Regions from separate parts of the Thioalkalivibrio sp. ALJ15 genome, predicted to be linked through region 1. Evidence: predicted binding sites of a transcription regulator. Region 1 holds the regulator's gene; each other region holds the start of a gene.
What was found. Region 1 encodes FliA, which starts transcription of late flagellar genes. Its sites were predicted from a motif close to GCTAAAGTTNNNNNNNNNNCNGCCGATA; they were not measured.
Positions count from the first base shown of each region.

Region 2: G015_RS0104120 (chemotaxis protein) is a predicted target of FliA. The motif match lies at 6,718-6,745, and genes of this name have one in related genera.
Region 3: G015_RS0102345 (methyl-accepting chemotaxis protein) is a predicted target of FliA. The motif match lies at 3,010-3,037, and genes of this name have one in related genera.

Region 1 is NZ_KB912059.1:401,680-411,717, forward strand. It holds gene motD (flagellar motor protein MotD) at 1-520, opposite strand, end outside; gene G015_RS0111115 (flagellar motor protein) at 528-1,271, opposite strand; gene G015_RS0111120 (chemotaxis response regulator protein-glutamate methylesterase) at 1,272-2,378, opposite strand; gene G015_RS0111125 (chemotaxis protein CheA) at 2,381-4,513, opposite strand; gene G015_RS0111130 (protein phosphatase CheZ) at 4,593-5,369, opposite strand; gene cheY (chemotaxis response regulator CheY) at 5,472-5,852, opposite strand; gene G015_RS0111140 (RNA polymerase sigma factor FliA) at 5,912-6,673, opposite strand; gene G015_RS0111145 (MinD/ParA family protein) at 6,670-7,494, opposite strand; gene flhF (flagellar biosynthesis protein FlhF) at 7,481-8,731, opposite strand; gene flhA (flagellar biosynthesis protein FlhA) at 8,836-10,038, opposite strand, start outside.
Region 2 is NZ_KB912057.1:99,430-109,467, forward strand. It holds gene flgG (flagellar basal-body rod protein FlgG) at 1-742, opposite strand, end outside; gene flgF (flagellar basal-body rod protein FlgF) at 778-1,518, opposite strand; gene flgE (flagellar hook protein FlgE) at 1,548-2,813, opposite strand; gene G015_RS0104100 (flagellar hook assembly protein FlgD) at 2,839-3,510, opposite strand; gene flgC (flagellar basal body rod protein FlgC) at 3,524-3,943, opposite strand; gene flgB (flagellar basal body rod protein FlgB) at 3,980-4,390, opposite strand; gene G015_RS0104115 (protein-glutamate O-methyltransferase CheR) at 4,571-5,386, opposite strand; gene G015_RS0104120 (chemotaxis protein) at 5,660-6,589, opposite strand; gene flgA (flagellar basal body P-ring formation chaperone FlgA) at 6,833-7,567, shown strand; gene flgM (flagellar biosynthesis anti-sigma factor FlgM) at 7,699-8,013, shown strand; gene G015_RS0104135 (flagella synthesis protein FlgN) at 8,027-8,512, shown strand; gene G015_RS0104140 (flagellar brake protein) at 8,631-9,347, shown strand; tRNA gene G015_RS0104145 (tRNA-Pro) at 9,446-9,522, opposite strand; gene G015_RS0104150 (MerR family transcriptional regulator) at 9,582-9,938, opposite strand; gene G015_RS0104155 (integration host factor subunit alpha) at 9,922-10,038, opposite strand, start outside.
Region 3 is NZ_KB912056.1:489,312-499,349, forward strand. It holds gene G015_RS0102335 (universal stress protein) at 97-945, shown strand; gene G015_RS0102340 (ATP-binding cassette domain-containing protein) at 1,050-2,963, shown strand; gene G015_RS0102345 (methyl-accepting chemotaxis protein) at 3,130-5,145, shown strand; gene G015_RS0102350 (GNAT family N-acetyltransferase) at 5,157-7,121, opposite strand; gene G015_RS0102355 (STAS domain-containing protein) at 7,346-7,645, shown strand; gene G015_RS0102360 (response regulator) at 7,657-8,019, shown strand; partial or broken gene G015_RS14455 (Hpt domain-containing protein) at 8,022-8,739, shown strand; partial or broken gene G015_RS14460 (chemotaxis protein CheA) at 8,832-10,038, shown strand, end outside.

The DNA of each region.
Region 1 (10,038 bases):
CGGGATTCAACGTAGCCGAACCGCTCCCGAACAACAGCCGACTGGTGATCTCGATTTCCAGCCAGTACGCCTCGCGGCTTACCCGGAGATCACCCTCCTCGATCAAGGGGGCCATCGCCATTTCCAGCTCGTCGGCGACCTCGGCCAGTGCCTCCAGGAACTCCTGCAGCTCGTCATCCGTACCCGCATCGTCCAGTAGCCCGGATAAGGCCATGTCGATGGGTGCTACACCGTCGTCAACGATGCCGGGCTGCACATCAATCGGAACCAGCGCGCGCATCTCGTCCAGGGACTGCTCACGCGACACCGTCGGTTCTCCCACCTGGATCGGATCGGTCTGCGCCGGTGCCCGGAAGGCGTCCACCAGCGACTCCGACAGCACACGATACTTGCCGTCATCCACCGAGGAGATCGCGTACATCACCACGAAAAACGCCAGCAGCAGCGTGACCAGGTCGCCATAGGGGATGGCCCAGGCCTCGTGATTCTCCGCTTCTTCTGGGCGTTTGCGCCGGGCCATCGCGACCTCACTCGTGGATGAAGCCGCTAAGCTTGCTTTCAATGTTGCGGGGGTTTTCGCCCTCGGCGATGGAGATCAGCCCCTCCATCAGCATCAACTGGTGCTGCGAGCGTTTCTGGATGATTGATTTCAGCTTGTTCGCCACCGGCAGGAACAACAGATTCGCCGACGCAATCCCGTAGATCGTGGCGACAAAGGCCGCGGCAATCCCCGCTCCCAGCTTGCTGGGGTCAGCCAGGTTCTGCATGACCGCCATCAGACCCATCACCGCGCCGACAATGCCAAGCGTCGGGGCGTACACCCCCATGCTCTCGAATACCTTGGCCCCCTGGGTATCAAAATGCTCGCGGTTGTCCAGATCCGCCTCGAGGATCTGGCGGATGGTCTGCGGCTCGGAGCCATCCACCAGCAACTGCAGCCCCTTGCGCGCGAATTCGTCGGTCTCCTCGTCGGCCAGCGTCTCCAGACCCAGCAGCCCTTCCTTGCGTGCCACGTTGGACCACTCCACGATGCGAGCCAGCATCGCCTCGTTGTCGATCCGCGGCGGCTTGAACGCCCAGGGCAGAATGCGCATCCCGTGAAGAAACACCGCCATGCGCGCCTGCACGAGGGTTGCCCCCAGCGTCCCCAGGACCACGATCACAAACGCGGCCGCGTTCCAGAGTGCGCCCAGACCACTCCCCTTCGCGATACTCCCCCCGAGCACCGCGACGAGCCCCAGGGTGATCCCGATGAGGCTCAGGATATCCATCTAGCAGAACCCCTTGACCAGTGCCGGACCCACATCCGGCAACGGATACACCTGATCCACGAGCCCGGCCTCTGCGACTGCAGCCGGCATCCCATACACCACCGAGGTGGCCGCGTCCTGTGCCCAGACCTGCGCCCCGGCGGTCTTCAAAGCCCGCGCACCTTCGCGGCCATCTGCGCCCATCCCGGTTAGCACCACGGCGAGCACCTGCCCGCGCAAGGCCTCGACCGCCGAGCTGAACGCGGCATCCACGCTGGGCTTGTAGATCGTGCCCAACGGGCTCTCGGTCACGCGCACCGTTGTCTGGCTGCCGCGCTCCAGCGTGGTTTGCAGACCGCCGGGGGCCAACAGGGCCACCCCAGGGCGCATGACATCGCCATCCTGTGCCTGCTTGACCCGAATTTGGCACATGGCGTCCAGGCGCTCCGCGAAGGCCGGCGTAAAGCTCGCAGGCATGTGCTGAATCAGCAAGATCGGCTGTGGGAAGTTCGCCGGCAGGGCCTTGAGCACTTCCTGCAAGGCCACCGGCCCCCCGGTGGACGTCCCGATCAGCACCGCGCGGACCTGCCGCAGCGGCACGGCGGGCCGACTGACCGGCGGGGCCTGTCGCTGTACCTCGGCCGCCTTGCGGTCGGACTCTTCACGACGCGCAGAAGGGCGGGCCTCGACCGCTGGTCGCACGCTCCCTGGCTGGCTGACCGAACGGGCCCGGCTGCGCGAAAGGCTGCGCACCCGCCGGCGCAGCAGCATGCGCGCGCTGTCCTCATCGGACGCGATGTCGCTGAAGCGCTTCGGCAGAAAGTCCACCGCCCCTGCCTCAAGCGCATCCAGGGTCGCCTGGGCCCCCTCGGTGGTCAGACTCGAGAACATCAGTACCGGCCGGGGGTTCTCGGCCATGATCCGGCGCACCGCGGTGATGCCGTCCATCACGGGCATCTCGATATCCATGGTCACGACATCCGGGTCCAGTTCCTTGACCTTGCGAATCGCCTCCTCGCCGTTCTCCGCGCTGCCGACGACCTCGATCCCCGCGTCGGCGTCCAGAATTTCACTAATGCGGCGGCGGAAAAACCCGGAGTCATCCACCACCAGTACCTTAACCGGCATCCTTAGCCCTCGATTGTTTGCGCAGGCCGCCGGGTGCGGCCCGCCGACGGGATCTTGTGCGTCAACAAACCCACGAGATCGGCGACATCCAGGATCAGCGCAATCCCTCCATCACCCGTGATGGTCGCGCCTGCCAGGCCCTTCACGCCCTGCAGGTTCTGCCCCAGTGGCTTGATGACCACCTCTTCCTGCCCCACCAGATCATCGACGACCAGCCCTACCTTGCGATCCGCGGTATGCACCACGACCACATGCGATTCCGGTTTGGCTTCGGGGATGAACCCCGGCTTCAACCACCGCTTGAGATAGTGAACCGGAAGCGCCTGATTTCTTACGACAATGACCTCCTGATCATCCACGTAATGGGTCTTGGTCAGATCCAGGTCCAGGATCTCCGAGACAGACGCCAGCGGGATCGCGAATCGCCGCCCGTCGAGGATGACCATCAATGCAGGGAGGATCGCCAGGGTCAGCGGCAGCTTCACCCGCAGCGTGGTCCCGACACCGATCTCGGAATCGATCTCGATGGTGCCGTTGAGCTGCGAGATCTTCGTCTTGACGACGTCCATCCCCACCCCGCGACCGGACACATCCGAGATCTCGGTCTTGGTGGAGAACCCGGCCATGAAGATGACGTTGAAGGCCTCGCGATCGGTCATCCGCTCGGCCATCGCGGGTTCCATCAGACCCTTCTCGACGACCTTGCGCCGCAGGGCCTGCGGATCCATGCCACCCCCATCGTCCTTGATCAGCAAGGCGATGTGATCGCCTTCCTGCGCCGCGCCGAGCACCACCGTACCCTTGCGCGGTTTGCCGGCCTTCTCGCGCACCTCCGGAGTCTCGATCCCATGATCCACGGCGTTGCGCACCAGATGCACCAGCGGATCGGACAGGGCCTCGACCAGGTTCTTGTCGAGGTCGGTGTCCTCGCCGAAGATCTCCAGCTCGATCTCCTTGCCCAGGCTGCGCGACAGATCGCGGATCACGCGCGGGAAGCGATTGAAGACCTTGTTCACCGGTTGCATGCGGGTCTTCATCACCGACGTCTGAAGATCCGACGTGACCAGCGCCAGCGAACTAATGGCCTTGCCCAGCTCGTCATCCACGTGCTGGGTTCGCAACATGCTCAGGCGGTTGCGCACGAGCACCAGCTCCCCGACCAGATTCATAATCTCGTCGAGACGTTCGGTGTTCACACGGACCGAGGCCTCGCCCTGAGGGGCCTGCCGGGCGCCGGCCGCCCCGGCCGCAGGCGAAGACGCCTGTGGCTTGGCTTCGGGAGCCGGCGGTTCCTGTGTCGCGCCAGCGGCTTCGGGCTCCACGCTCGGCTCTTCATGCGGGGACGACTCAGTCACAGCGGGTGCCGGCGCTGCAGTGGCAGGAGGCCCATGACCTCGTGCCTGCAACTCGTCCAGCAGGTTCTCGAACTCATCGTCGGAAATCAGGTCCTCGCCGTCGTCCCCTGGCCCGGCTGCATCCGAATCGGTGTCGGGCAACCCGGCGTCCTCAGTCGACGGCGTAGCGGAGTCCTGGGCCGCCTGCGGCGAACCATCGCCGTGCAGCGAATCCAGCAGGGCCTCGAACTCGTCATCGGTAATCTCGTCATCGGCACCGACCAGCCCCGACTCATCCCCTCCAGCCTTCGCAGTGGCTTCCACCTCGGCGGGGGGTGCCGGTTCCGGCTCCGGTTCGGGGGGCACGTCTGGCGTCGCGATTGCGGCGGGTTCGGAATTGCCGGCCACGTCTTCATTCTTGGCCATCCGCCGCAGGTCTTCGACGAGATCGGCCTCCGCGGGCGTCGGATCGACCCCGGAGCGGAGGTCGCCAAACATCACGTTCAACGTATCGAGGACCCGCAGCATGGTATCCATCAGGTGACCGTCGACCTGACGTTCCCCATTGCGCAGGAGATTAAACACATCCTCTGCGTGATGGCAGACGGTCACCAGCGGATCCAGGCTCAGAAAGCCCGCGCCACCCTTGATCGTGTGAAAGCTGCGGAATACCGCGTTCAACAGATCCCGGTCATCGGGATGCTGTTCCAGGTCGATCAGCTGCTCGTTGAGTCCTTCGAGCAGTTCCCCGGCCTCGATCAGGAAGTCCTGAAGGATTTCGTCGTTGGGGTCGATGGCCATTCGGTCTCTCCGTTCCGGTGAGGCTTGCCGTTGAGGGGTGGGCGCCGGGAAGCCGCCGATTCAGGGATCAGCGGGCTACCTAGAAGCCCAGGCTGGACAACAGATCGTCCACCTCGTCCTGTCCTTGAACGACATCCTGGCCGGAATCTTGAGTCTTCGGCACTGCTGGCCCGTGTCCACGCCGATCGCCCTCACGCCGCTCGGCATCGTCATCCAGCGTCTTCTCCGCAGCCTCGACCGTCTCCATACGCCCGCTGGACAGCCGAATCAGCGTGACCAGGTTCTCCTCCAGGTCGGTCACGAGCTGAATCACGCGCCGGATCACCTGCCCGGTAATATCCTGGTAGCTCTGCGCCATCAGAACCTCCGACAGCAGGCGGCGCAGCTCTTCGGTATCGTCGTTGGCCTGAGCAAAAAACTCGTCCAGCTCACGAGCGAATTCCCGGAACTCGTCGACCGAGAGTTGCCGATTGCGAAAACGGGTCCACTTCGCCGTCAGTTGGCCGGCCTGCTGGCTGAACGATTCGGCAATGGGGAGACTCGTCTCGATCGCGGTCAGGGTCTCGTGCGCGGCCTTCTCGGTCATCGTGACCACATAATTGAGACGCTCGCGGGCATCCGGGATCTCGGCCTGGGTCAACTCGACCAGCCGCGAATCCCCCCGGAAGCTTTGCAAGGCCTCGTGCAGGTCGCGCGTAAGCTTTCCGAGCTCGTCGAAGAGTTCCCGGTCGTAGGGGCGCGCCAGATCCTGGATCAACGCGCGCGCGGCCACCTCATCCCCTGCCTCCAGAACCTGCACGAGCTCCCGCGCGCGAGCGATTTGCTGCTCACTGATCGATTGTTCTTGGTCTGTCATCCAAAGCCCCTTGCTCGCTCCCCATCCCGAACGTGATGACCGGGATCGATCCCCCGGCCATCCATTTGTCTGGACTAGGGGACTTCGACACCGAATCCCAAACTAGCCTTGGGATTCAATGCGTTCGAATATTTTGTCGATCTTTTCCTTGAGGGTTTCCGCAGTAAAGGGCTTCACCACGTAGCCGTTCACGCCCGCCTCGGCCGCCTCGACGATCTGATCCCGCTTGGCCTCCGCCGTCACCATCAGCACCGGCATCGTCTTCAGCTTCTCGTCGGCACGAACCGCCCGCAGCAGGTCGATGCCCGGCATATTGGGCATGTTCCAGTCGGTAATCAGAAAATCGAAGTCGCCGTTCTGGAGCATCGGCAATGCCGTGCTGCCGTCATCGGCCTCTTGGGTGTTGTTGAAGCCAAGATCACGCAACAGGTTCTTGATGATCCGTCGCATCGTGGAGAAGTCGTCCACGATGAGAATTTTCATTCCCTTGTCCACAGGTCACTCCGGGATAAATGATTCATATGAGTACTAGAGCTTGGCCTTCAGAATAACTGCAAAGCCTCGCCGTCTTCGAGCCAGGAGCCCAGGCGCGCGCGCAGTCGGATAACGGCCTGACTGCGGATCTGGCTGACGCGCGACTCGGTCACCCCGAGTACCGCGCCAATCTCGCGCAGGTTGAGCTCCTCGATGTAATAAAGCGACAACACCAGACGTTCGCGTTCGGGCAAATCGCCGAGCGCGGCGGCCAGCTCCTCGCGAAACTCCCCGGCCTCGATCGTGCGCGAGGGCGAGGCCTCCTGCCCCTCGATCACCCGGTCCGCATCACCATCGGTGCCGCCCAGATCATCCAGCGCGAACAGATGGGCGCCGGCATGGTCCTGCAGCATCGAGTAGTACTCGTCGATCGGGACCTCGAGTTCCTCGGCCACCTCGACCCCGCGCGCCGCACGTCCCTCCCTGGCCTCGACCGTCTGGATCGCCTCGGCGATCTTGCGGCTGTTGCGGTGCACCGATCTCGGGGTCCAGTCACTGCGGCGTAACTCGTCGATCATCGCGCCACGGATGCGAATCCCGGCGTAGGTCGCAAACGTCGCGCCCTGCCCGCCCTCGAATTGCCGCGCGGCCTCCAGCAGGCCAATCATGCCGGCCTGGATCAGGTCATCGACCTGGACCGAGGAAGGGAGGCGAGCCATCAGATGGTGCGCGATGCGGTGCACCAGCTCGATATGTTCCGCGACGCGCTGCTCGTGGCCGGCTGCGGCCACGTTCTCGTATCCGTGGAGGCGATTACGCGTCGCCATCATGCGCTCTGCAGCATCCGTTCGACGAAAAACCCGACACCACCATCGGCACCACGGGCCACCGGCCAGCGGTCGACCGCACGGGCGAGTTCGGTAAAGGCCTTGGCCGCCGGGCTGCCCGGATATTGCTGCACGACCGGTGCCCGTTTCTGGACGGCCTTGCGCAGATGCTCGTCCATCGGGATGTAACCGGCGAGATCCAGGATGACTTCCGGCAGGTAGTTGTCGCAAACCGTGGTGAGTTTCTGCAACAAGCGCTCGGCGCCCGCGCGGTCCTGGACCATGTTCGTGACCAGCCGGAAACGCCGCATGCCATGATCGCGATGCAGCACCTTGATCAAGGCATAGGCATCGGTGATGGACGCCGGCTCGTCGCAGACGACAACCAGGGTCTCCTGGACCGCCCGGCAGAAGGTCGTGACGGATTCCTGCAGGCCCGCTGCCGTATCCACCACCAGCACATCCAGCGGCTTGGAATAGGCGCTGAATGCCTGGATCAAACCGTTGTGCTCGAGCTGCGTGAGATTCGCCATCGCCGCGATCCCCGAGGCCGACGGGATGACCTTGATCCCCTCCGGGCCCTCGATCAGCACATCCTGGAGGTCGTTCACCTGTCCGGTCACCAGGTCATGCAGGGTGCGCTCGGGTCGCAGTCCGAGCAGCACATCGGCATTGGCCAGCCCCAGGTCGGCATCAAACAGCATGACCTCGCGGCCCAGCCGCGCGAGCGCCACGGACAGGTTGACCGACACATTGGTCTTGCCGACGCCGCCCTTGCCGGAGGCAACCGCAATGACCTTCAACGGCTGATTAGTGCGTGGCATAGCGTCCTTTCCCCACCGGATGGATCATCTCCAGAACGCCCGCATCCTGAGTACGGCGCGGCGACGGCGCATTGCGGCCGGCATTCGAGAACTCCGCCAGGCTTGCATCGGTCCATCGTTCATCGCGGGAGGATCGACGCGCGGGGCCGCGCTCTTCGCCGAGCGCCCGCCGGGTCAGATCGCCCGTCTCGACCCGGTGGAAGTCTTCGGCAATCCGCTGTCCATCGCTGACAAACGTGAGCCCAAGGTGTTGATCGAGCAATACCGACAACGTCTCCCCCAACTGTTCGGCTTCGTCGAGTTTGGTCAGCACCAGCGCCGATGGCTCCGTCTTCCGGAACGCATCCAGCACCCTTCGCAGCGCCGCCGCCTGAGTGGTCGCGGAGACGACCAGCCAGCTCTCGCGCCGGACATGGTCCGGCCAGCCGGCAAATAGCGACTCGTCGCCCACCGCGGAAGGTGCCTGCCCGGCGGTGTCGACCAGAATCAGATGCCCATCCTCTGCTCGCGCGGTCATGTCGCGCAACTCGCGCGGGCTCTGCAGCACCCGCAATGACACGCCCGCCATCTGCGCGAACGCCTGCAGCTGGCGCGTGGCCCCAATGCGCTGGGTGTCCAGTGTGACCAGCGTAACCGAATCCGCACCCATACGACGGATTTGACGCAAGGCAATGCGTGCGAGTGTAGTGGTCTTGCCCACCCCCGTAGGCCCCACCAGGGCCAGCACGCCACCTTCATCCAGGATGTCCGGATGGCGGGTCGCGATCGCCCCGGAAAGGCGTGCGCGCAGCCGCTCCCAGGCCTGCTCCACCGTGCTGTCGTCGAGAATACTCCCGGCGAGACTGCGCGCCAGTGACTCGCTGAACCCACGGTCCATCAGACGCGCCTTGCACTCCGCCGCCAGCGGATGCCGCGCCGCCCACTGTGCGGCCTCGTTGTCGCTGTGCTGGCGGGTGAGCAGGCTGCGCAGATCCCGCAGCTCCTGGCGCATCGCGGCGAGCTCGGGGTCCGCGGGCCAGGCCGAGCCCGAGCCCGGGCTCGGACGCGAGGCGGATGCCGGCGCCTCACGCGGGGCATGGACCGCGTTCACCGCAGCCTGCTGCTCGCGCTCCGAGACCCCCGCATCGCCATCTTCCAGCGCCGCGACAACCTCCAGCCAACCATCGACACGGCGGCTCGACAGGATCACGGCATCCTCACCCTGCTGTTCACGCACTTGCCGCATCGCATCGCGCATGTCGCGTGCCCGGTACCGTCTCACATTCATCGCTGTTCTCCCGCTCCGCTCAAGGAAAACACTGATCAGTGTTTCCCTCTCGTATCCGATCGCTACTGTTCGTCTCAGGCACCTGTGGGCGTTGCCTGCCGGGCCGAGTCTTCCTGGCCCACCGTGGCCACCACGCGGATCCGCCGGTTATCGGGGATCTCGGTAAAGGCCAGCACCGCCAGGCTGCGCACGGCTCCGCGGAGCCACCCGGCAATCCAGGAGCGGATCTCCGGGGCCACCACCAGGATGGCCGGCTGCCCGCTGGCTTCCTGGCGCTGGGCCGCCTCGGACACCGACCGCTGCAGGCGTTCCGCCAGGCCCGGTTCCAGCCCCACGGTCTCGCCATTACTGCCCTGAAGAGACTTATGCAAGAGCTGTTCCAACGACGGGTCGAGCGCGATCAATGGCAGCTCATCGTCCGGTCCCACAAGGTCCTGCACGATCGAGCGCGACAGCGAGACACGCACGGCCGCAGTCAAAACGCCGGGATCCTGACTCTTCACGCCCTCCTCTGCCAGGGTTTCGGCGATCGTGCGCAGGTCGCGGATCGAGACCTGCTCGGCCAGCAGGTTCTGCAGCACCTTCAGGATTACCGACAGCGAGAGTGTCTTCGGCACCAGATTCTCGACCAGCTTCGGCGAATGCCGTGCCAGCTGGTCCAGCAGATGCTGGGCCTCTTCGTGACCAATCAGGCGATGGGCGTTCTCGCGGAAGACCTGCGACAGATGCGTGGCGATCACGGTGGAACAGTCGACCACGGTGTAGCCGGCGCCCTGCGCCTGATCGCGATCCGCCGGATCGATCCACAAGGCGTCCAGATTGAAGGTCGGATCCTTGGTCGGCGTGCCCGGGACGGTGCCGAACACCTCGCCCGGATTGATCGCCAGCTCGCGATCGGGGAAGACCTCGGCCTCCGCCACCGTGACACCCAGCAGGGAGATGCGATAGGCATTCGGACTCAGTTCCAGGTTGTCGCGGATATGGACCGGTTGCAGCAGGAACCCCAGCTCCTGGGAGAGCTTGCGGCGCACACCCTTGATCCGCCCCATCAGCTGACCGTCCTGGGTGCGATCCACCAGCGGGATCAGACGATAGCCGACTTCCAGGGAGACGAGGTCGATCGGCGGCACGTCGTCCCAGGTGAGATCGCGATTTTCCGGACTGGTGTCCGCCGCTTCGTCAGGCACGCGCTCCACCTCCACGGCCTGCTCGCGCTCGCGCCGCTGCATCAGGTAGGCCGAGCCAATGGCCAGCGAGGCGAGACCCAGGAACACGGC
Region 2 (10,038 bases), on a different contig from region 1:
AGATCGCCTTGGAGTTGACCTCGTAGGCGCGCTGGGTCTCGATCATGTTCACCAGCTCCTCGGCGATGTTCACGTTCGAGGTCTCCAGCGAGCCCTGTACCAGGGTGCCGGTACCGTTCAGCCCGGGCTGGGCCTGCTGGGCGACGCCGGAGGCCGCAGTCTCCTGGAACAGGTTCTCGCCCATCGCCTGCAGACCCGCCGGATTCACGAAGTCCGCCAGCTGGATGTTCCCCAGCTCCACCGGTTCGGCCTGCCCCGGGATCTGCGCGGTCACGGTCCCATCCTTGCCGATCGCCAGCGACTGGGTATCTGGCGGCACGAACAGGCCCGGCTGCAGCGGATAGCCGTTCGACATCACCACCTCGCCATCGGCATTGAGCTGGAAGCTGCCGTCCCGTGTGTAACCAATGTCCCCATTGGGCATCAGGACCTGGAAGAAACCCCGCCCTTCGATCGCGACATCCAGCGAGTTGTCGGTCTGCTGCAGGTTACCCTGGGTAAACATCTTCTCGGTGGACACGGCGCGCACACCGGTACCGATCTGCAGCCCCGAGGGCAGTTGCTGATCCTGGGTGGCCTGGGCGCCCGGCTGGCGTACGGTCTGGTAGATCAGATCCTCGAACACCGCACGGTCCTTCTTGAAGCCGGTGGTATTCACGTTGGCCAGGTTGTTCGAGACCGTCGACATGCGCGTGTGCTGCGCGTCGAGGCCGGTCTTGGCAATCCACAGTGCCTGGTTCATGGTGCTCTCCTGTCAGTCCTGCAATGGGGGCCGCGTCAGCCGAGGCCCAGCAGCCGGTTGCTGCTTTGTTCCAGCGTGTTGGCGCTGTCCATCATCTTTACCTGCATCTCGAAGTGGCGAGACAGCTCGATCATCCGGGTCAGCGCCTCGACGGTATTCACGTTGCTGCCCTCGAGCATGCCCGAGACCACCCGCACCTCGGCATCCGGCGGCGCCTCGCCGCCGTCGGCCATGCGGAACAGGCCGTCATCGCCGCGCTCCAGTTCATTCACGTCCGGGTTCACCAGGCGGATACGCTCGATCGCGGCCAGGGCCTCCGGCCCCACTCCCTGCGGGCGCACGCTGATCGTGCCGTCCGTGCCGATCTCGATCTTCTCCGACGGCGGGATCGCGATCGGGCCGCCATCCCCCAGGACCTGGTGCCCCTGTGCGGTGCGCAAGAGCCCGAACGCATCCACATGCAGGGAACCCGCCCGGGTGTAGCCTTCCTCGCCGTCCGGGCCCTGCACCGCGATAAAACCCTGGTCCTCGATCGCGATGTCCAGATCGCGACCGGTGCTTTGCATCTGGCCCTTGGAGAAGTCCGTGCCGTCGGTGCCCAGCTGTGCGTAGTCGCGCGAATCGAATACCGGACCCCGCACGGGGACGGTGTTCGCGTTGGCCAGTGCCTGGCGAAAGCCGTCGGTATTGGCATTCGCCAGGTTGTGGTTGTTGACCGACTGCGCGTGCATGGTCTCCTTCGCGCCGGACATCGCGATGTAGAGGAATCGATCCATGCCTGTGCCCTCGTGTCCCTGTCCCTGACCTAGCGGATGTTGATGATGGTCTGGGTGACCTGGTCGGCCGTGGAGATCGTCTGCGCGTTCGCCTGGAAGTTGCGTTGCGCGGTGATCAGATTCACCAGCTCCTGGGCAATATCGACGTTCGAGGCCTCCAGAGCGCCGGCCTGGATCTCGCCCAGGTTGCTTGTGCCCGGAGCACCCAACGTGCGATCGCCAGCAGCAAACGTCTCGGCCCAAAGGTTATTGCCCAGTTGCTCAAGCCCCTGAGGGTTATTGAATCTCGCCATCGCCACCTGCCCCAGCACAGCGGACTGGCCATTTGTGAAGCGCGCGAACACGGCTCCACTGGAGTCGATATCCACACCGGTCAGTCGACCCGAGGCAAATCCGTTCTGTCCCAGGTCGTTGACCGAAAAATCACCTCCGTACTGCGTCGTGCCGGCGAAATCGACCGCGATCGACAGGTCATCCGCACCATTACTCAGGCCTTCGAAATTGAAGATTTCTTCCGAATCACTCGTCAACTGACCGCTACCATCAAACACAAGGGGGAATGGATCCGGATTATCGTCAGCATCGAGGATTTCCAGATATCGCGGATCTCCTTGATCGTCCACGCCGTCCGACACTCGGACGTATGAGTTCCACTCACCGTCGGCGGTCTTTACGAAATAGATCTGGGCGTCGCGCGCCGCTCCCAGAGAGTCATAAACGGTCAGTGAAGTGGAATAGTTGTAGCTGTCCGGATCATCAAAATCGAAGGCATCCGGATCCAGGATTGGAGCATCCGACTGGAGATTGACCAGGGCCTCGATGTCGCTGGTGGCCTGCGGCGCAGAAGCCCCGGTCTGCAGACGGATATCGTCTGCCGCAGAACCGAACCCCGTATCGGTGCTACCCGGATCATCTGGCTCGAACCCTTGCAGCCTCTGTCCCTGGTTATTCACCAGATAGCCATCTCGGTCGACCTGGAATTCCCCAGCACGCGTGTAGTAATTGCCGCCTTGGTCGCTGACCATGAAGAAACCCTCGCCATCGATCGCGAGGTCCAGGCCGTTTTCCGTGAACTCGGTGCGTCCCTGGGTAAACTGCTGAGTCACCGCCATCAGGCGAGAGCCACCACCGGTAGCCGTCTGGCTGACGCCACCAAAACTCTGCGCAAAGACATCACCAAACTCGGCGCGCGATCGCTTGAAGCCCGTGGTGCCGGCATTCGAGACGTTGTTGCCGGTGGTCTGCAGATCGGCCTGCGCCGAGTTCAGTCCGCTCAATCCGATATTGAAGGGCATACTGGTCTACCTCCGTTAGAGTCCGTCAGCTGCTGATGCGCCGGACATCCGAGAAATTGATCTCGCCCAGGCCACGGACCATCAGGCCCAGGCTGGAATCGTCACCTACCGAAACGCTCTCGACGCGGGCGTCGAGGAACACATCCACTGCTTCATTGCCGGAACCGCTCTGGGCCGAGGCCCGGAATTCATATACGCCCGGGGCCGCAGGCGTCCCGTCATCGCGCAGACCGTCCCAGGTGAATTCCTGCAGCCCCTCACTGGCCGAACCCAGATTCATGCTTCGGATGCGTTCACCCGTGGGGCTGTACACCTCGACCTGCAACTGCCCGGTCGACTGATCCAGATCCACGGCGCCGCGCACCGTGCCATCCGCACCCAACTCGCTGAAGTCGGTTGGGACAAGGACGTCCTTACCCACCAGGGAGGCCGCTTGCAGGGTCTGGCTCTGGCCCATGGACTGAGCGAGTTTCTCGAAGGACTTCGAAAGCTCTTCGATCCCCGTGACGGTCGAGAACTGAGCCATCTGACCGATAAACTCCCCGTTTTCCATCGGTTCAAACGGGTCCTGATTCTGCAGCTGGGTAGTCATCAGCTTCAGGAAATCGTCCTGACCCAGGCGATCCGTCTCCTTGTCGTCCTGCTTGGGACGTGACAGGCCCAAGCGGTCCAGCATTTCGGGTGATATCTGAGTCATGGGAGGCTCCGGTTTAGCCCTGGCCGATCTGCAGCGTTCGCTGCAACAGCTGGCGCGAGGTCTCCATCACCTCGACGTTCGCTTCGTAGTTGCGCGAGGCCGACATCATGTTGGCCATCTCCTCCACCACGCTGATCGCGGGACGGAAGATGTAGCCGTCTTCGTTGGCCTGCGGATGGTTTGGTTCGTAGTGCGCCTGTGGCGGCGCGCGCGACTCATCAATTCCCGCCACCCGCACGCCATTGGAGGCGCCGTTCGGATCGGCCTGGTTCATCACGGTCTGAAACAGCACCTGCTTCGCCCGGTAGGCCTCGTCGGGGTTGGTCGCCACGGTGTTGGCGTTGGCCAGATTCGACGCGACCGTATTCAGCCGCACCGACTGCGCGGTCAGCGCGGAGGCCGAGGTGTTGAACAGATTAAACAGATCACTCACGACATCACTCTCCTGTTCCCAGCGTTGGCGCTCGCATTAGCGCTCGCCCCGCAGAGCATCACGGATGCCGGAAACCCGGCGGTTCAGGAACTCGAGGCTGCTCTGGTACTGCAGGGAATTCTCGGCAAAGGCAGCCCGCTCCAGCTGCGGGTCCACCGTGTTGCCATCCAGAGACGGCTGCGACGGCACACGATAAAGCGTCTCCATCGACCCGTTGGCACCACCCGCCCCGCCGGCGCCGATATGGCCCTGATGTGTGCTCGCCATCGGCATGTTGCCGCCCTCGCCGGCCGCCGCCTGCAGCACCGAGCGAAAGTCGATATCGCGCGCTTTGTAATTCGGCGTATCGGCATTCGCGATATTCGAGGCCAGCAGCTCCATCCGCTTCGCACGGACGTTCACCGCCTCCGGGAGAATGCCCATCGCCTTGTCGAGAGAGAGACTCATCCGTCGTACCCCGTCCGCCACTGGCGAACTTCAGGTTCCTCGGGACGAAACCGCTTCGCCCCGTATGACAGGGACAAAGCAATTGGTGTGCCACTATGGGCCGAAAGAGGCTGGGAGAGCAGCGCCGAGGGTGGCGCCCGGATCGCGGGAGCGACCGTATGGAAAGGCGGAAAGGGCCGATCAGCCCTTCAGGCGAAGGACGGAGCCGTACTCGGTGCGAACGGTTTCGAAGGCCTGGGTGTAAGGACCCGCTGTCTCGGAAGCGCCAAGAAACAGATAGCCACCGGGATTCATCTGGCGGGCAATTCCGTCAAGAACCTGTCGCTTGGTCTCGGCGGAGAAATAGATCAGCACGTTGCGACAGAACACGATGTCGAACTTGCCCAGCGCCGCATAGCTGTCGATCAGGTTGAGCTTCTGGAAACGGCAGCGGCGCTGGATCTCCGGGCGTACGCGATGGCCCTCCGCCACGGTCTCGAAGAAGCGGGCGCGCCTCGCCTCGCTCAGGCCACGGACGATGCTCAGCCCGTCGTACACCGCGCGCCGGGCATCGTCCAGAATCTTCTCCGAGAGATCCGTACCCAGGATCGATACCGGCACCACACGCTTGGGCCGCGATTCCTCCCACTCGGACGCCACCATCGAGATGCTGTAGGCCTCCTGTCCGCTGGAGCAGCCGGACGACCAGACCTTGATCCCTGCGCCTTTCTCCGCCCGTTCCGGGAGCAGTACATGGCGCAGGATCTCGAACGGGAAGCCATCGCGAAACCAGGAGGTTTCGTTCGTGGTCATCGCGTCGATCACACGCGTGCGCAGGCGCGGGTTGGGTGCCTGGCGCATTGCGTGCAGCAGCTCCGGCACACTCTTGTAGCCGAACTCGTCCAGCAGCCGCGACAGTCGGCTCGACACGAGATACTGACGACTGTCGCCCAGCACCAGGCCACAGCACTCGGAAAGAAAACGCGAGAACTCCTCGTAGTCACGCGAGTCGATCACGAAGTCATCCTTGAAAGTCGACGGTACGGGCGGACGGGCACGTTGATGACGAATCCTTGACAGCGTGTCGGAAAACCCGACTGGGGAACACGCGATCCCCCATGCCGGACGGATGCAGTATACGTGCAACCGCGCGGACGCCGACAGCATCCCAACGGGTGATCGATGCGGCGCGCCATGGCCGCTGATGTTCATGCGGCCGGCAATCCGTTACCGCTTCCATGCCGCCAGGGTCGACTCGGTCGACTAACGCAAACGGCGCAGGCACCGGCATCAGTCCTTGCGGGTCTGGTCAAGCACAGCCTCGGCCAGCTCGTCGGGGTTGAACTTGGACAGGAAGGCGTCGGCCCCGGCACGCTTGACCATATCCGTATTGAACTCCCCACTCAGTGACGAGTGCAGCAGAACCCGGAGGCCTTTCAGGCGATCGTTCGCACGAATTCGAGCGGTGAGGGTATAGCCGTCCATGCGCGGCATCTCGATATCCGAAATCACCAGCTCCACCACCTCGTCCACGGTGCCGGCCTCGGCCTGCTCCTCCAGGAAATCCAGCGCCTCGCGACCATCCTTGAAGACCACGTACTCCCAGCCCAGGCCCTTGATCGCACCCTCGATCTGCTTGCGCGCGACCACGGAGTCATCAACGATCACAATCTTGCGCTGTCCATGCTTGGCGCGTTCTTCCTCGGCCTCCGCGCGCACCGCGTCGGATACCGTGGATGGCAACGGGTTGACGATCGACAGTACCCGTTCGACGTCAATGATCTCGACCAGCTTGTGGTCGATCTCGGTGACCGCCACCAGAAACGACTCGCGCCCGGTCCCACGAGGCGGGGACTTCACGTCTTCCCAGTTAACGTTGACGATCCGGTCGACCGCGGACACCCAGAACCCCTGTACCGACCGGTTGAACTCGGTCACCACCACCTTGTGGTCGCCCGTTTCGCCCACGGCGGTACGCAGCCCCATCGCGCGCGCCAGATCGATGATGGGGACGGTTCCGCCACGCAGGGTAGCCACACCACGCACCACACTCAGCGATCCGGGAATCTGCCGCAGCGGCGGCGACGGGATCACCTCGCGCACCTTGAATACGTTGATACCGAAAGTCTGCGAGCTCCCCAAATGAAACAGGAGCAGCTCCATACGGTTCTGCCCCACCAGCTGGGTGCGCTGATTCACATCGTCAATGAATTGACTCATTGTCCTGCTCTCCCCCTCGCCCAGCGGCCAGCCACCTCGACTCGCCGGCCCCAGTGTGCACCCCGCAGACCGACGCTGTCATGCCACAAACCGCCGTCGCATGCCGATTGCACGCGTTCTAGACCCGATAACGGCCGGCCGCTGTGACTCTTGAGGGTACGCTCCTGATTGCCTGGCATGTTTTCTGCTTGCACGTCTCTGCAAACCTCTCGAGTCCTGACAAGCCGACGCGCATCCAGACCAATGAACCAGTCAGCACGCAAACCTTCCATTCGCTCCTGGTGGCTTTCGGCCGCCATGGGCGTCGTTCTGGCCCTGGTCTCCATTGCGGCACAGGCCGAGATCGAGGCAGTGGAAAACATCCGCCTGGCGGCGGAGCGCTTCATCCAGGAGGAGTTGAACCTCACACCAGGCGACGAAGCGGTAGAGATTCAGATCGGCCGGCTGGACAACCGCCTGCGCCTGGCCCGATGCAGCGAGGCACTGGAGACCCGGTTCCCGCCCGGCGGGCGACGCGATGGCAATACGGCGGTACAGGTTCAGTGCGAGACCCCCGTCAGCTGGTCGATCTATGTGCCAGTCACGGTCGAGCGCTACGCCGAGGTGCTGGTCGCCAGCCGCAGCCTGCGACGCCAGCACACGATCCTCCCCGGCGATCTGCGCACCAAGCGAATTCAGACCTCTCGCCATGCGGGGAGCTATTTCGAGAACAAGGGCGAACTGGTGGGGCTGCAGACCCGGCGCAACATCCGGCCCGGTCAGATCCTGGGCCAGCAGCACGTCACCCAGCGCGAGGTGGTCAGCCGCGGCCAGCGCGTCACCATCCTGGCCGAGAACGGCTCGGTGGTGATCCGCATGCAGGGCGAGGCGCTGGAGAATGGCATCCTGGGCGATCGCATCCGCGTGAAGAACACCTCGTCCGGACGCGTCGTGGAAGGCGAGGTGCTCGAGTCCGGACATGTACGCGTTGCCCTGTAGAATGGCGGTGTGTCTCGTCACCATCCACAAACTGTGAAGCGAATCGAAAATTCACAGCTCAAGGGGCTACAGTTTCAGCCGGTGCTGCCGCTAACCCCTGCAGTAGAATTGCAAAAACAGGAAACCGAATAATGGATATCAAAGGCCCGAACTCCCCCGGCCTGCGCCCGGATGGCAACAGCTCGAGCGTGAAGGGCCGCGATGAGACCTCTCGCCCCGACGCAGGCGCCCAGGGCAATGCATCCTCACCCGTACGTCAGGATGACTCTGTCACCCTGACCGGCGCGGCGCAGGCAATGAACGCCGCCTCCGGGGCCGCCAGCAACGCCCCGTTCGACGAGGCGCGAGTCGCCGAGCTGCGCGAGGCCATCTCCAACGGTCAGTACCCGGTAGACAACGAACAGCTAGCCGATCGCATGATCGAGCTGGAAAGCCTGTTGCGCTAACAGAGACCCGACGATGTCGCCCGAACAACGCCACGCCTTCCTCCGCTCGCTGGAGGCCTCGATTCGGCTGAGCCACCAGATGGAGGACATCCTGCTGCAGGAGACCCGGGCGGTGGAATCACGGGCCGCCGAGACCCTGCGCGAAGTCGTGGCCCAGAAGCAGACGCTACTGCAGGAACTCGAAACCGAAAGCCGGCGACAGCGCGAGACGATCGAGGCCGCCGGCGAAACGTATACGCCCGAGGGACTTGCACGGCTGTTCGGTCGGCTCGAGGGAGGCGCCGAGCTGGACGACCACTGGCAGGCGCTACGCCGCTCGGTGGAGCGCTGCAATACCCTCAACCAGGGGAATGCCCGACTGATCGATCGCGACCGTCGTCGCGTGGAGATGTCCATCCAGATCCTGCGCGGCGAGGAACCCGGCCCGGCTCCCACCTACGACCCCTACGGCCGCACCCAGTCCGGCAGCCGTACCGGTCGGCGCATCACCCGCGCATGACCCGCGCGCGCTCTGCGCGACACCTCTCCGCCCTTCTCCGCCTCACACCCGGGGCTGGCATTCCGGACCGCTCGGCAGTACCGTGCGGCTTGGCCCAATAATTACAACAACGCCACGCATGGAAGAGACCGACTACATCGTCGACAAGCCGGAGCGGATTGCCGGCATCCTCAAGGATCTGGATCACAAGCTCACCCTCGTCAACGTCCGCCTCGACGACGATGGCCCGCTGTACAACTCCGCGCTGGTTCGCCTTGATTCCGGTGCACGCGAGCTCTTCCTCGACGAACTCACGCCCATCGAAGCGAATCGCCACGCCCAGGAAGGCACTGGCATGCGGGTATTCGCCAGCCTGCGCGGGGTGGCCGTACGCTTCTCCACCGCCGTCTCGCGCATCGAACGCGAGGACGCCGGGGCCCTTTACGTCTGCCCCTATCCCGAGACCCTGGAATATCTCCAGCGACGCGAGACCTTTCGCGTCCATATCCCGATCAGCGAGCGCCCGCGCGTCGAATTGCAGTACCGCGAATGGGAAGAGCCCGGTATCGGGGACCTGGCCGATCTTTCGGCCCAGGGGATGTGCGTGGAGGTACCACAAGACTGGGTCGAAACAATCGAGATCGGGACCCCGATGCGTTTCGAGAACCTGCTACTGCCCGAAGTTGGCGAACGCCTGGGCGGCGACCTGCGTCTGGCCAATCGCCGTCGCAGCCCGCGCGACGGATACGTGTATGCCGGCTTCCAGGTCACCGGCATGAACCAGTGGCTGGAGCGGCAGTTCAACATCGCCCTGCTGCACTATCAGCGCGAGGCGCGCCGGCGTTCGATGGAGTAACAGACGAGGCCAGTCTCTTCCCTCACTCCAGACACAAAAAAGGCCGCTCGATGCGGCCTCTTTTTTCACCTGAAGAATATCCTTCAAGTCGTTGAACTTGGTCGGGACGGCAGGATTTGAACCTGCGACCCTCTGCACCCCATGCAGATGCGCTACCAGACTGCGCTACGCCCCGAAGCCGCGAATCATATCCGATTCCCTGCCCCCACGAAAGGACCCGGACCAGAAGACCTCTCAGGCGCGCAATACACGCAACACCGATTCCAGCTCCGAGATCGTATCCTGGATGATCTGGCGTGCCTGCTGGCGATCACCCTTGGCCTCGTCGCCAGACAGCTTCTGTCGCGCGCCATTGATCGTATAGCCCTCTTCGTACAGCAGGGCCCGAATCTGGCGGATCAGGATCACGTCCTGGCGCTGGTAGTAGCGCCGATTGCCCCGCCGCTTGACCGGCTCGAGCATCGGGAACTCCTGTTCCCAGTAGCGCAGCACGTGAGGTTTCACCTGACACAGCTCGGCGACCTCGCCAATGGTGAAGTAGCGCTTGCCCGGGATCGCGGGCAGTTCCTGGTGGTTACTCGCTTCCAGCATAGCTTTCGACCCTCTCGCGCAGCTTCTGCCCCGGGCGGAAGGTGACGACGCGCCGCGCCGAGACCGGGATTTCCTCGCCGGTCTTCGGATTGCGCCCGGG
Region 3 (10,038 bases), on a different contig from region 1:
CGCAAAAAGCGGGCCGTTCGGACCTTTCGCGAGACGCTGGCTGTCGTGCGCCGGCCGGTCGGTTATGCTGGTCGAAAACTGTCAGGGAGACGCCCCATGTCCGATGCCCCGCTTTGCCGTTTCGAGACGATCGTGCTCGCGACTGACGGCTCCGAGTTCAGCGAGTCGGCCGAGGCTGTCGGCCTGGATCTGGCCCAGCGTTGCGGGGCCCGGCTCATCCTCGCGCGTATCATTCCTACCGATACGCAGCACGACGCACTGTCGCCCCGGCGCAGCCACGATGCGAGCGTGACCGCGCAGGGCGACCTGGACGTGCTCGAGAAAAAGGCGCGCGAGCAGGGCCTCGATGCCCTGCCCATCCTGCGCCACGGAGTGGACCGGCATCAGGAGATCGTCAAGATCGCCGAGGAGTACAAGGCCGGCCTGATCGTGATCGGGCGCCGCGACCGCAACGATCTCGCGCGTCTGATGGTCGGCGACGCGACGCGCAAGGTGGTGGGCACGGCGCCGTGTAACGTCATGGTCGTTCCGCGTGGCGCGCAGGCGCCGCACCGGGGGCTGCTGGTCGGGACCGATGGCTCCGAACTGGGCGATCAGGCGGCGCGTGCGGCGATCGAACTGGCCGGCTATTGTCAGCTGCCGATCACCATCGCCTCGGTCGCCGTGCCCGGCCAGAGTGACGAACGCCGCCAGGAGGGCGTCGATGCGATCCAGCGCCTGCAGGGCGAGGCCCGGGAGCAGGGCCTTCAGGCGGACGCGACCTTCGAGGAAGGCCGCGCCGAGGTCACCCTGATTGACGTGGCGCGGCGCGACAATCGCGACCTGATCGTCGTGGGCAGCCACGGACGTACCGGCCTCAAGCGTCTGCTGATGGGTTCGGTGTCCGAGCGCGTGATTGGCGGTGCTGACTGCCCGGTGCTGGTGGTCAAGGGCCTGAACGTCTAGGGAAACATTTGTTTCCCTGGTCGCACTCCCTGGTTCACGATTCCCCCTGAACCCCTTCTGCCCGGCGTTTGCCGGGTTCCCCAACTGGATTCCTCTCGATCTCGATGGCTCTGCTGACCCTGCGCGATATCCACCTGGCCTATGGCATGGCGCCGTTGCTGGATGGCCTGAATCTGAGCCTGGAGCCCGGCGAACGCGTGGCGGTAGCCGGGCGTAACGGCGAGGGCAAGTCGACCTTGCTCAAGGTGATTGCGGGTGCAATCCAGCCGGACTCGGGCGAGGTGGTCCGCCAGGACGGCCTGGCGACCGCATACCTGACCCAGGAGCTGCCGCCCGGGGTCGAGGGCACGGTGTTCGATGTGGTCGCCGAGGGGCTGGGCGAGGCCGGGCAACTGCTGGAGCGTTTTCACCACCTGAGCCAGGCCGCCGCCAGTGGTGACGCCGAGGCCCTGGAGAAGATGGGCCCGGTCCAGGCCCGGCTGGAGGCGATCGACGGCTGGAGTCTGCAAAACCGGGTCGAAACGACGCTTTCGCGCCTGGAGCTCGACCCCGAGGCCGGATTCGCTGCGCTCTCCGGCGGGCTCAAGCGTCGCGTCTGGCTGGCGCGCGAGCTGGTGCGCGAGCCGCAGCTGTTGCTGCTGGACGAGCCGACCAACCACCTGGATGTGGCTGCGATCCGCTGGCTGGAGGAGTTCCTGCGCGGGAGCGGGCTCACGGTGGTGTTCATCAGCCATGACCGCCAGTTCATGGAACAGGTCGCCACTCGCATCCTGGAGCTGGATCGTGGCCAGGTGTACGAACACCCGCCCTCGATCGAGGCCTTCCGCACGCGCCAGGCCGAGCGCCTGGAGGTCGAGGCGCGTCAGCGCGCCGAGTTCGATCGCAAGCTGGCGCAGGAGGAGACCTGGATCCGCCAGGGCATCAAGGCCCGGCGTACCCGCAACGAGGGGCGGGTGCGCGCCCTGCAGGCCCTGCGCAAGAAGCGCGCCGAACGACGCGAGCTGGGGGGACAGGTACGCATGCAGCTGTCCCCCGAGCAGCGTTCCGGCCGTTTGGTGATCGAGGCGGAGCATGCGGACTTCGGCTACGGCGACACGCCGGTGGTGCGCGACGTGAACCTGCTGCTCCAGCGTGGCGACGCCCTGGGCATCATCGGCCCCAATGGCGCCGGCAAGACCACGCTGCTGCGCGGGCTGCTGGGCCAGGTGGAGCCACTTTCCGGAACGGTCAAGCTGGGCACCCAGCTCGAGATCGCCTATTTCGACCAGGCACGGGCGCGTCTCGACGAGACGACCACCGTGCAGGATGCGGTCGGCGAGGGCCGTGACCGCGTCACCGTGAATGGCGAGACCCGACATGTGCTGAGCTATCTCGGGGATTTCCTGTTCCCGCCGGAACGCGCGCGCCAGCCCGTATCGGCCCTGTCCGGTGGCGAGCGCAACCGGTTGCTGCTGGCCAAGCTGTTTCTGCGCCCGGCCAATTTGCTGGTACTCGACGAGCCCACCAACGACCTGGATGTCGAGACCCTCGAGCTGCTGGAACAGCTTCTGATCGAGTACACCGGCACGGTGATCGTGGTCAGCCACGACCGCGCGTTCCTCGACAACGTTGCGACCAGCACGCTGGTGCTGCCCGGCGATGGCACGGCCGAGGAATTCGTCGGCGGTTGGTCGGACCTGCCCGCACGCGTCACGCAACGCCTGCTCACGCGCGAAGCGGATACCGGAGCCCAGGAGGCGCCCGCCGCACCCGAGGCCCGCTCCGAGCCGACGTCCGCGGTCGCGGAACCGCCGCCCCGCGCCCGCAAACTCTCCTACAAGGAGGCTCGCGAGCTGGAGGCCCTGCCAGGCCAGATCGAGGCGCTGGAAAACGAGCACCAGTCGCTGGCCGAGGCCCTGTCGGATCCAGAGGTATTGCGCGATGGGGAGCGCGTGCGCGAGTTGCAGGCCCGGCTCGAACAGGTCGAACGAGACCTGGCGGTGGCTTACGAGCGCTGGGAGGCGCTGGAATCACCCTGACTCTTTCCGCGTCATCCGGTGTGATGTGACTCTCAAAACGGCCGGGGCTCAACTTCAGGGGAATGCGGCCGTAACAGGGGATGAATCGTCTCTACAGGCAGCGGAAGACCCGCTTGCACGTGATGGCATGCGCCCGGCAGAAGGCGCTGAGGAAGGAGTCAACACCATGCTGGACAAACTCTCCATTCGGGGACTGCTGATCGCCGGCTTTGGGCTGGTCGTCGCGATCCTGATCATCAATTCGCTGCTGGCGCTGCGTGCCCTGAATGTGGGCGGACAGGGCGTGGCCGAACTGACCCAGTCCGACTATCCGGCTGTGGCGCGCGTCAATGAGGTGGAGCAGCTGTTGCAGGAGAGTGCCGCCTTCCTTGGCTTCTACCTGATGAGCGAGGAAGAGGACCACCGCGACGCCTGGCTGAACGCGATGGACGAGCTGGACGTCGCCATGGATGCCCTGGTCAACGATCCGGTCGTGCAGGGCTCGGATGAGCTGAGTGCCTCTGCGGAACAGGTGCGCGCGAACATTGATGGCTTTGCCGCGCACCGTGACCGTCTGATTGAAGTGGCCGAGGACGTGGCCCAGAACATGCCGGCCCAGGGTGTCGCCAACTCGCGTGCCAATCCGGCAACCATGCAGATGACCCAGCTGACCAGCACCATGATCGACGAGGAGATGGCGCGGGCACGCTTCCAGCGCTCGTTCGAGCGTCTCGGCGATTTCTACAGCCTGCGCACCAACCTTTTGCAGATCACCTCGAACCTGCGCGGTTTCATCGCGTTTCGTGATGACTCCTTCGAGCAGAATCTGCGACTGTATCTCGGCCAGACCCACGACGTGCTGGCGCGGTTGCTGGAACAGTACGACGAGCTCGACTTCGAGCAGCAGATCGCGGTCGAGGACTTCGAAGGGCTCCTGAATGATCTGGATAGCGCGATCCAGGACATCGTTCGTATCCACGGCAGCGAGGAGGCCCTGCAGGACGCATTCCTGATCCGTACCGAGGTCGGCCCGGTGATCTTCGAGGCACGTAATGAACTGCAGCAGCTGTCCGAGCGCATCACCGGCCGTGCTGAAGTGTCCGCCGCCGAGCTGACCGCGACCATGCGCAATACCCAGGTGACGCAGGGCGTGCTGGCGCTGATCGGCGTGATCCTGGGTGTGGCCGGCGCAGTCTTCATCATCCTGGTGGTGCGCCGTGCGCTCGCCCACTCGACCGAGGCGCTGGAAGAGATCGCCGACGGTGATGGCGACCTCAGCCGCCGCCTGGACGAAAACGGCCTGTTGGAGACCGCCCAGCTGGGGCGTGCGTTCAACCGCTTCACTGACAAGATTGCGCAGGCGATCGGTAACGCCCGTAGCGGTACCGAGACCCTTAACCGTGCGACCGAGAACCTGAATCAGGAGGCCTATCAGGCCCGCGAGGTGGTCTCGCGTCAGCGCGACGAGACCGAGCGCGTCGCCACGGCGATCAACGAGCTGCAAAGCAGCGCCGAGGAGATCGCGCGTAATACCGATGCCACCTCCCAGGCCGGACAGGAGGCCAGCGGTGCGGTGAACAACGGCGCCGACGTGATGGAGAAGAACATCGAGTCCATGTCCTCCCTGCTGGGCACGGTCGAGCAGGCCGCCGGCACTGTTGCCAAGCTGGGTGAAGACTCGAAACAGATCGGCACCATCCTTGAAGTCATCCGCGGCGTAGCCGAGCAGACCAATCTGCTGGCCCTCAACGCGGCGATCGAGGCCGCCCGTGCCGGGGAACATGGCCGCGGGTTTGCCGTGGTGGCCGACGAGGTACGCAAGCTGGCGACCCGCACGCAGGAGTCCACCGACGAGATCGAGAGCATGATCTCGCGTCTGCAGACCGCCACAGGCTCTGCGGTGAAGGCGATGCAGCACGGCCAGGAAGAGGCCGAGACCACCATGGAGCACACCGCCGAGGTGAATGGGGCCCTGCAGCAGATCCGCCAGTCGGTGACCACGATCGTGGAGATGACCGATCAGATCGCGGTTGCCGCGCGTCAGCAGAGCACCGTGGTCGAGGACATCAACCGCAACATCGTGCAGATCTCCGACGGGGCCGATCAGTCTGCCAACACCGCCGATCGGGTCAGCGCGGCCTCCGACGAGCTCAAGCAGGTCGAGCGCGAGATCCAGCAGGCGCTGGCCCAGTTCCGGCTCTGATGACGGCTGGATCAGCCCGGGGGCTGCCCCCCGGACTCGACCCGGGTGCGCCAGGCCTGCGCGGCCTGACGCAAACGCCGTACCACGCCGCGGCGTCCGGAGACCCCCAGACGGACAGCCAGGTCGTCCCAGTCGATCGGTGGCTCCAGGGCGGTGGCCAGCACGGTTCCTTCTGTATCGGTCGGCGGCTGCGCGCGTAGCTGGCGGACCAGGGCCGGGAGTACCCATTCCAGTGGCCGGGCGCGCTCGGCGAAGGCCTTGAGCTCCGCCAAGTCCTTTGTCATCGCCGGATCAGGTCCGGCCTCCGGAAAAAGGGCTTCCAGCGCCCGTGCCAGGGCCGTTTCGTGCCGGGGCCACAGACGATCCCGCCATGCGGGCCAGTCCCGGGCCTGTGCGGCTGCCAGGCATCGTATCGGCCCGGCGAGCGTGTCATCGACCGCCTTCAGGACTACACCCCCTGGGCGGCCGCTGTAGGGATCCGGGCGCAGGCCGGCACGTAGCAGGTCGAAGCCCCCGCGTTTCCACAGCCCGAGCAGGCCGGAATCCAGGCCAAAGCTGGCCCCGACCATGCCGATACCCTCGGCCCGAGCGCATTCGGTGATCTGGTGCAGCAGCCGCTGTCCCAGCCCGCGACCCTGCCAGTGCGGATGCACCGCGATGCGCTGGATGCGCCAGACCGGGTGCCGGGCCAGGTCGAACGCCCCCTGGGCTGCCAGCACGCAGGGCAGAAAATGCCCCTGGGGTCGGCGCTCTCCTGCCCAGACCGCTTCGGCCATGCTGGCGTCCAGTCCCGGTTCCACGCCCACCAGCACCACGCCGAACAGGGCCCCGTCGCGGATGCCCTCGAGCGTCAGCAGGTGGATGGCGGCGTCGTCCAGCCAGCGCTGCAGATCCGAGGGCCGGGTGCGGTAGTGCGCATCGGCCAGCAGGCCGGCCACGGCCTCCAGTCGCCCGGGCTGCGTCGCCAGCTCGGATGCATGGCTCCAGTGCCATCGCACCGCCTGCGGCTCTGGCGCGGCACTGGGGGCCCCCAACAGGAACAGGTCATCGATCCAGCGCTCCAGCGGGTCGCCGGGTTCCCAGCGCACTGGCGTCTCCAGGCGCGCGTGGCGCATGCGAAGACCCGCCTGTTCCAGCGCGGGCAAGGCGCGCAGCCGAAAGCCCTGCCCGCTCCCCTCGAAGCCACCCGTCGTAGTCGCCAGCACCAGTCGTTGCCCCCGCCGTGCCAGCCGCAGGAGGTGGTCGACCGGGAGTGCGGCGGCCTCGTCCACCACCAGGGTTTCCGATTGGGCGGCCGCCGCCTCCAGCGCGGCAGGGGCGTGGTAGCGCAGCTCTTCGGGGACACGGCCCAGGTGCGCTTGTATGGCCTTGTGTACCGCCTGGACAGCCGCCTCGGTCGGGGCTGTCAGGGCCATGCCCCTGGGCGTGGGGGTCGGAGAGGATCCGGCCATCCAGTCCCCCAGCAGGGTCGATTTGCCGCGGCCGCGGGCTGCGGTCAGGACGCCGCATTCGCCGGGTGCCAGTGCATCCAGCAGTCTGCGGGCCGCCTGCTGGTCCGGCGTCCACTCAAAGGGTGTTCTCTCGCTACGCGGGAGTGGCCAGCGATCCGGTCCTTCCTGGACCCATTCCACCAGTGGCGCCCGCAGCGCTGTGCGCCAGCGCCTGGACCAGGCCCCGTGGCCGGGTTCGTCCAGCAGCAGCAGAATCCCACCACCGCGCAGGAGCCCGGCGGCGATCGCAAGGGCATCACCGGGAAGGGGTGTGGTGGCCTCGAACACCACTGCATCACACTCGTGGCCCAGCCAGTGGCCGGCCTGGGCCGGCCGGGTACGGGGCACGCCTTCTGGTGGATGGCTGCCCACCCAGAGCGGTTGGCAGTTGTCCGGCATGCGCGCCAGCCAGCGCGTCGCCTGGTCCCGACCCTGGTTCGACCCGCGGAGCGCGAGCACGCGCCGAAAAAGGGTGTTCACCGCCATCCCCATTCGCCTTTCGGCGTGCCCGGCAAAATATCCGGGTAATCGTGCAGAGGCCCGCGCGGCCCCACGCTGCCAGCAGATTGTTGAGAACGGGTTCTCAAGTTTTCGACTCGGAGGCCGTACAAGTATTCTACAGGGACCCTGTATTTTCTTGTACAGATCCTGTACAAAAGAGTCCGGAGCATGGGGATCCGTCGCTTCGTCACTCACAAAGGGTACTGCACATGAACAAGGTTCTGCTGCCGGAAAGGCTGCGCATCGACACGGTGGGTGAATGCTGGGAGAGCCTGCGAGGGGCGATCGAGGCAGGCCAGCCGGTCGCGCTGGAGGCAGCGGGTGTGCGGGATGTCGACGCTGCGGGCGCCCAGATGCTGCTGATGGCAGAACAGGCCGCTCGCCACCAGGGTCAGGCCCTGGTCTACGAGTCCTGCAACAACACCCTTGAACAGGCGCTGGCCGCACTGGGTCTGGCTGAACTCCATGCCCGGATGCAGGCCGCGCCTGCCACTCACGACCCGATTTGAGGACATAACGTATGGCGAAGGTACTGGTGGTGGACGACTCGGCCTCGATGCGCCAGATGGTCGCATTCACGCTCAAGCAGGCGGGCCACGAGGTCACCGAAGGCCGCGACGGCAATGATGGGCTGAGCAAGGCCCAGGGCCAGAAGGCGGATCTCGTGATCACCGACGTGAACATGCCGGGTATGGACGGCCTGCAGATGACGCGCGAGCTGCGCAAGCTCGGCGACTACAAGTTCACCCCGATCCTGGTGCTGACTACCGAGGCCGGCCCGGAGAAGAAGCAGGAAGGCAAGGCGGCCGGCGCGACTGGCTGGCTGGTCAAGCCGTTCGACCCGGACCAGCTGATGAACACCGTGAACCGGGTGCTGCGCTAGTCATGTCCATCGACATGGCCCAGTTCGTCGACGCCTTTCTCGAGGAGAGCTTCGAGGGGCTGGAGCGCATGGAGACCGAGCTGCTGGCGCTCGAGGGCGGTGGCGATCCGGAGACGTTGAATACCATCTTTCGTTCCGCGCACTCCATCAAGGGCGGGGCCGGGACCTTCGGCTTTGCCGCGATCTCCGAATTCACCCATGGCGTGGAGACCCTGCTCGACCGCCTGCGTAATGGCGAACAGGCCGCCGACCGTGACACGGTCAACCTGCTTTTGCGCGCGGTGGACATCCTGCGCGCGCAGCTGGAGGCCGCGCGCGACGGCGGCGAGGCGGACCCGGCCGAGGTGGCCGAGGTGCGCACCCTGATCGAGGCCCATCTGGGCGAGCCGTCATCGGCCGAGCCGGCACCCGGGAGTGCCGGTGGGGAGTCGCGCGCCGGCTCGGGCTGGCGCATCCACTTCCGGCCGCACCGCGACCTGATGCGTACCGGCAATGACCCGCTGCGTATGTTCGAGGTGCTGGAGGAGCTCGGCACGCTGCGGGTGACCTGCGAGACCGGTGATCTGCCGGATACCGCCGAGGGCTTCGACCCGGAGGACTGCTACCTTGCCTGGACCCTGGAATTGGAGGGTGACGCGACCGAGGATCAGCTGCGCGAGGTCTTCGAGTGGGTCGAGGATGAGTGCGACCTGAGCATTGAGCCGCTGCCATCCCCCTCCGCGCCCAGCGACCAGGACGTGCCGGTTGTGGAGGAAAGCTCAACCGGGGAGCGAGAGCCCGCCGAAGGTGGCGCCCGTCAGCCCGCCGCCAGTCGGGGGGCCGAGTCCAGCTCCATGCGCGTCAATACCGGCAAGATCGACGCCCTGATCGACATGGTCGGCGAACTGGTGATCACCCAGTCCATGCTGACCGATATCAGCGAGCAGCTGGAGGACGACCCGTCGCAGGTGGAGGCACAGATCGAACGCCTGCGCACCGGCCTGGCCGACCTGGAGCGCAACACCCGCGAGTTGCAGGAGAGCGTGATGGGCATCCGCATGGTGCCGATCGCGCAGATCTTCAATCGCTTTCCGCGGCTGGTGCACGACATCTCCGGCAAGCTCGGCAAGCAGATCGAGCTGACGCTCAAGGGTGAATACACCGAGATCGACAAGACCGTGATGGAGCACCTGGGCGACCCGCTGGTCCACCTGGTGCGCAATGCGGTGGACCACGGCATCGAGCTGCCCGAGGCCCGTCGCGCGGCCGGGAAGCCGGAGACCGGCCAGGTCACGCTGGAGGCCTACCATCGCGGCGGCAACGTGATCATCGAGATCCGCGACGACGGCAAGGGCATGGATGCCGAACGCATCCTCGCCAAGGCGCGCGATGCCGGCCTGGTCGGCCCGAATCAGCACCTGGAACGCCACGAGGTCCTGCAGCTGATCTTCGAGCCCGGGCTGTCCACCGCCGACCAGGTGAGCGACCTCTCCGGGCGCGGCGTTGGCATGGACGTGGTCCGCAAGAACATCCGCGGGCTCGGCGGCAACGTGGAGCTGGAGTCTCAACCCGGTAAGGGCTCGCGCCTGACCATCCGCCTGCCGCTGACGCTCTCAATCATGGACGGCCAGCTACTGAAGGTGGGCGAGGAGACCTTCGTGATCCCCCTGATCGCGATTGTCGAGTCGCTGCAGACGCAGGCCGGCAGCGTGCAGCAGGCCTTCGGCAAGCTGCCGCTCTACCGGCTGCGCGACGAGTACATCCCGATCGTGGACCTGGCCGCCCTGTTCGGGCGCGCCGAGCCCAGCCCGCTGCCGGACCCGGCCCTGCTGGTGGTAGCCGAGGCCGACGACCAGCGCGTGGCCTTGCGGGTGGATGACCTGCTCGGCCAGCAGCAGGTCGTGATCAAGACACTGGAAACCAACTTCCGCAAGGTCCCCGGTACCGCTGGCGCCACCATCCTCGGGGATGGTCAGGTCGCCCTGATTCTGGATGCGGCGGGCATCGCGCGAATGGCCGCCAGGCGCGATACCCGCGCGG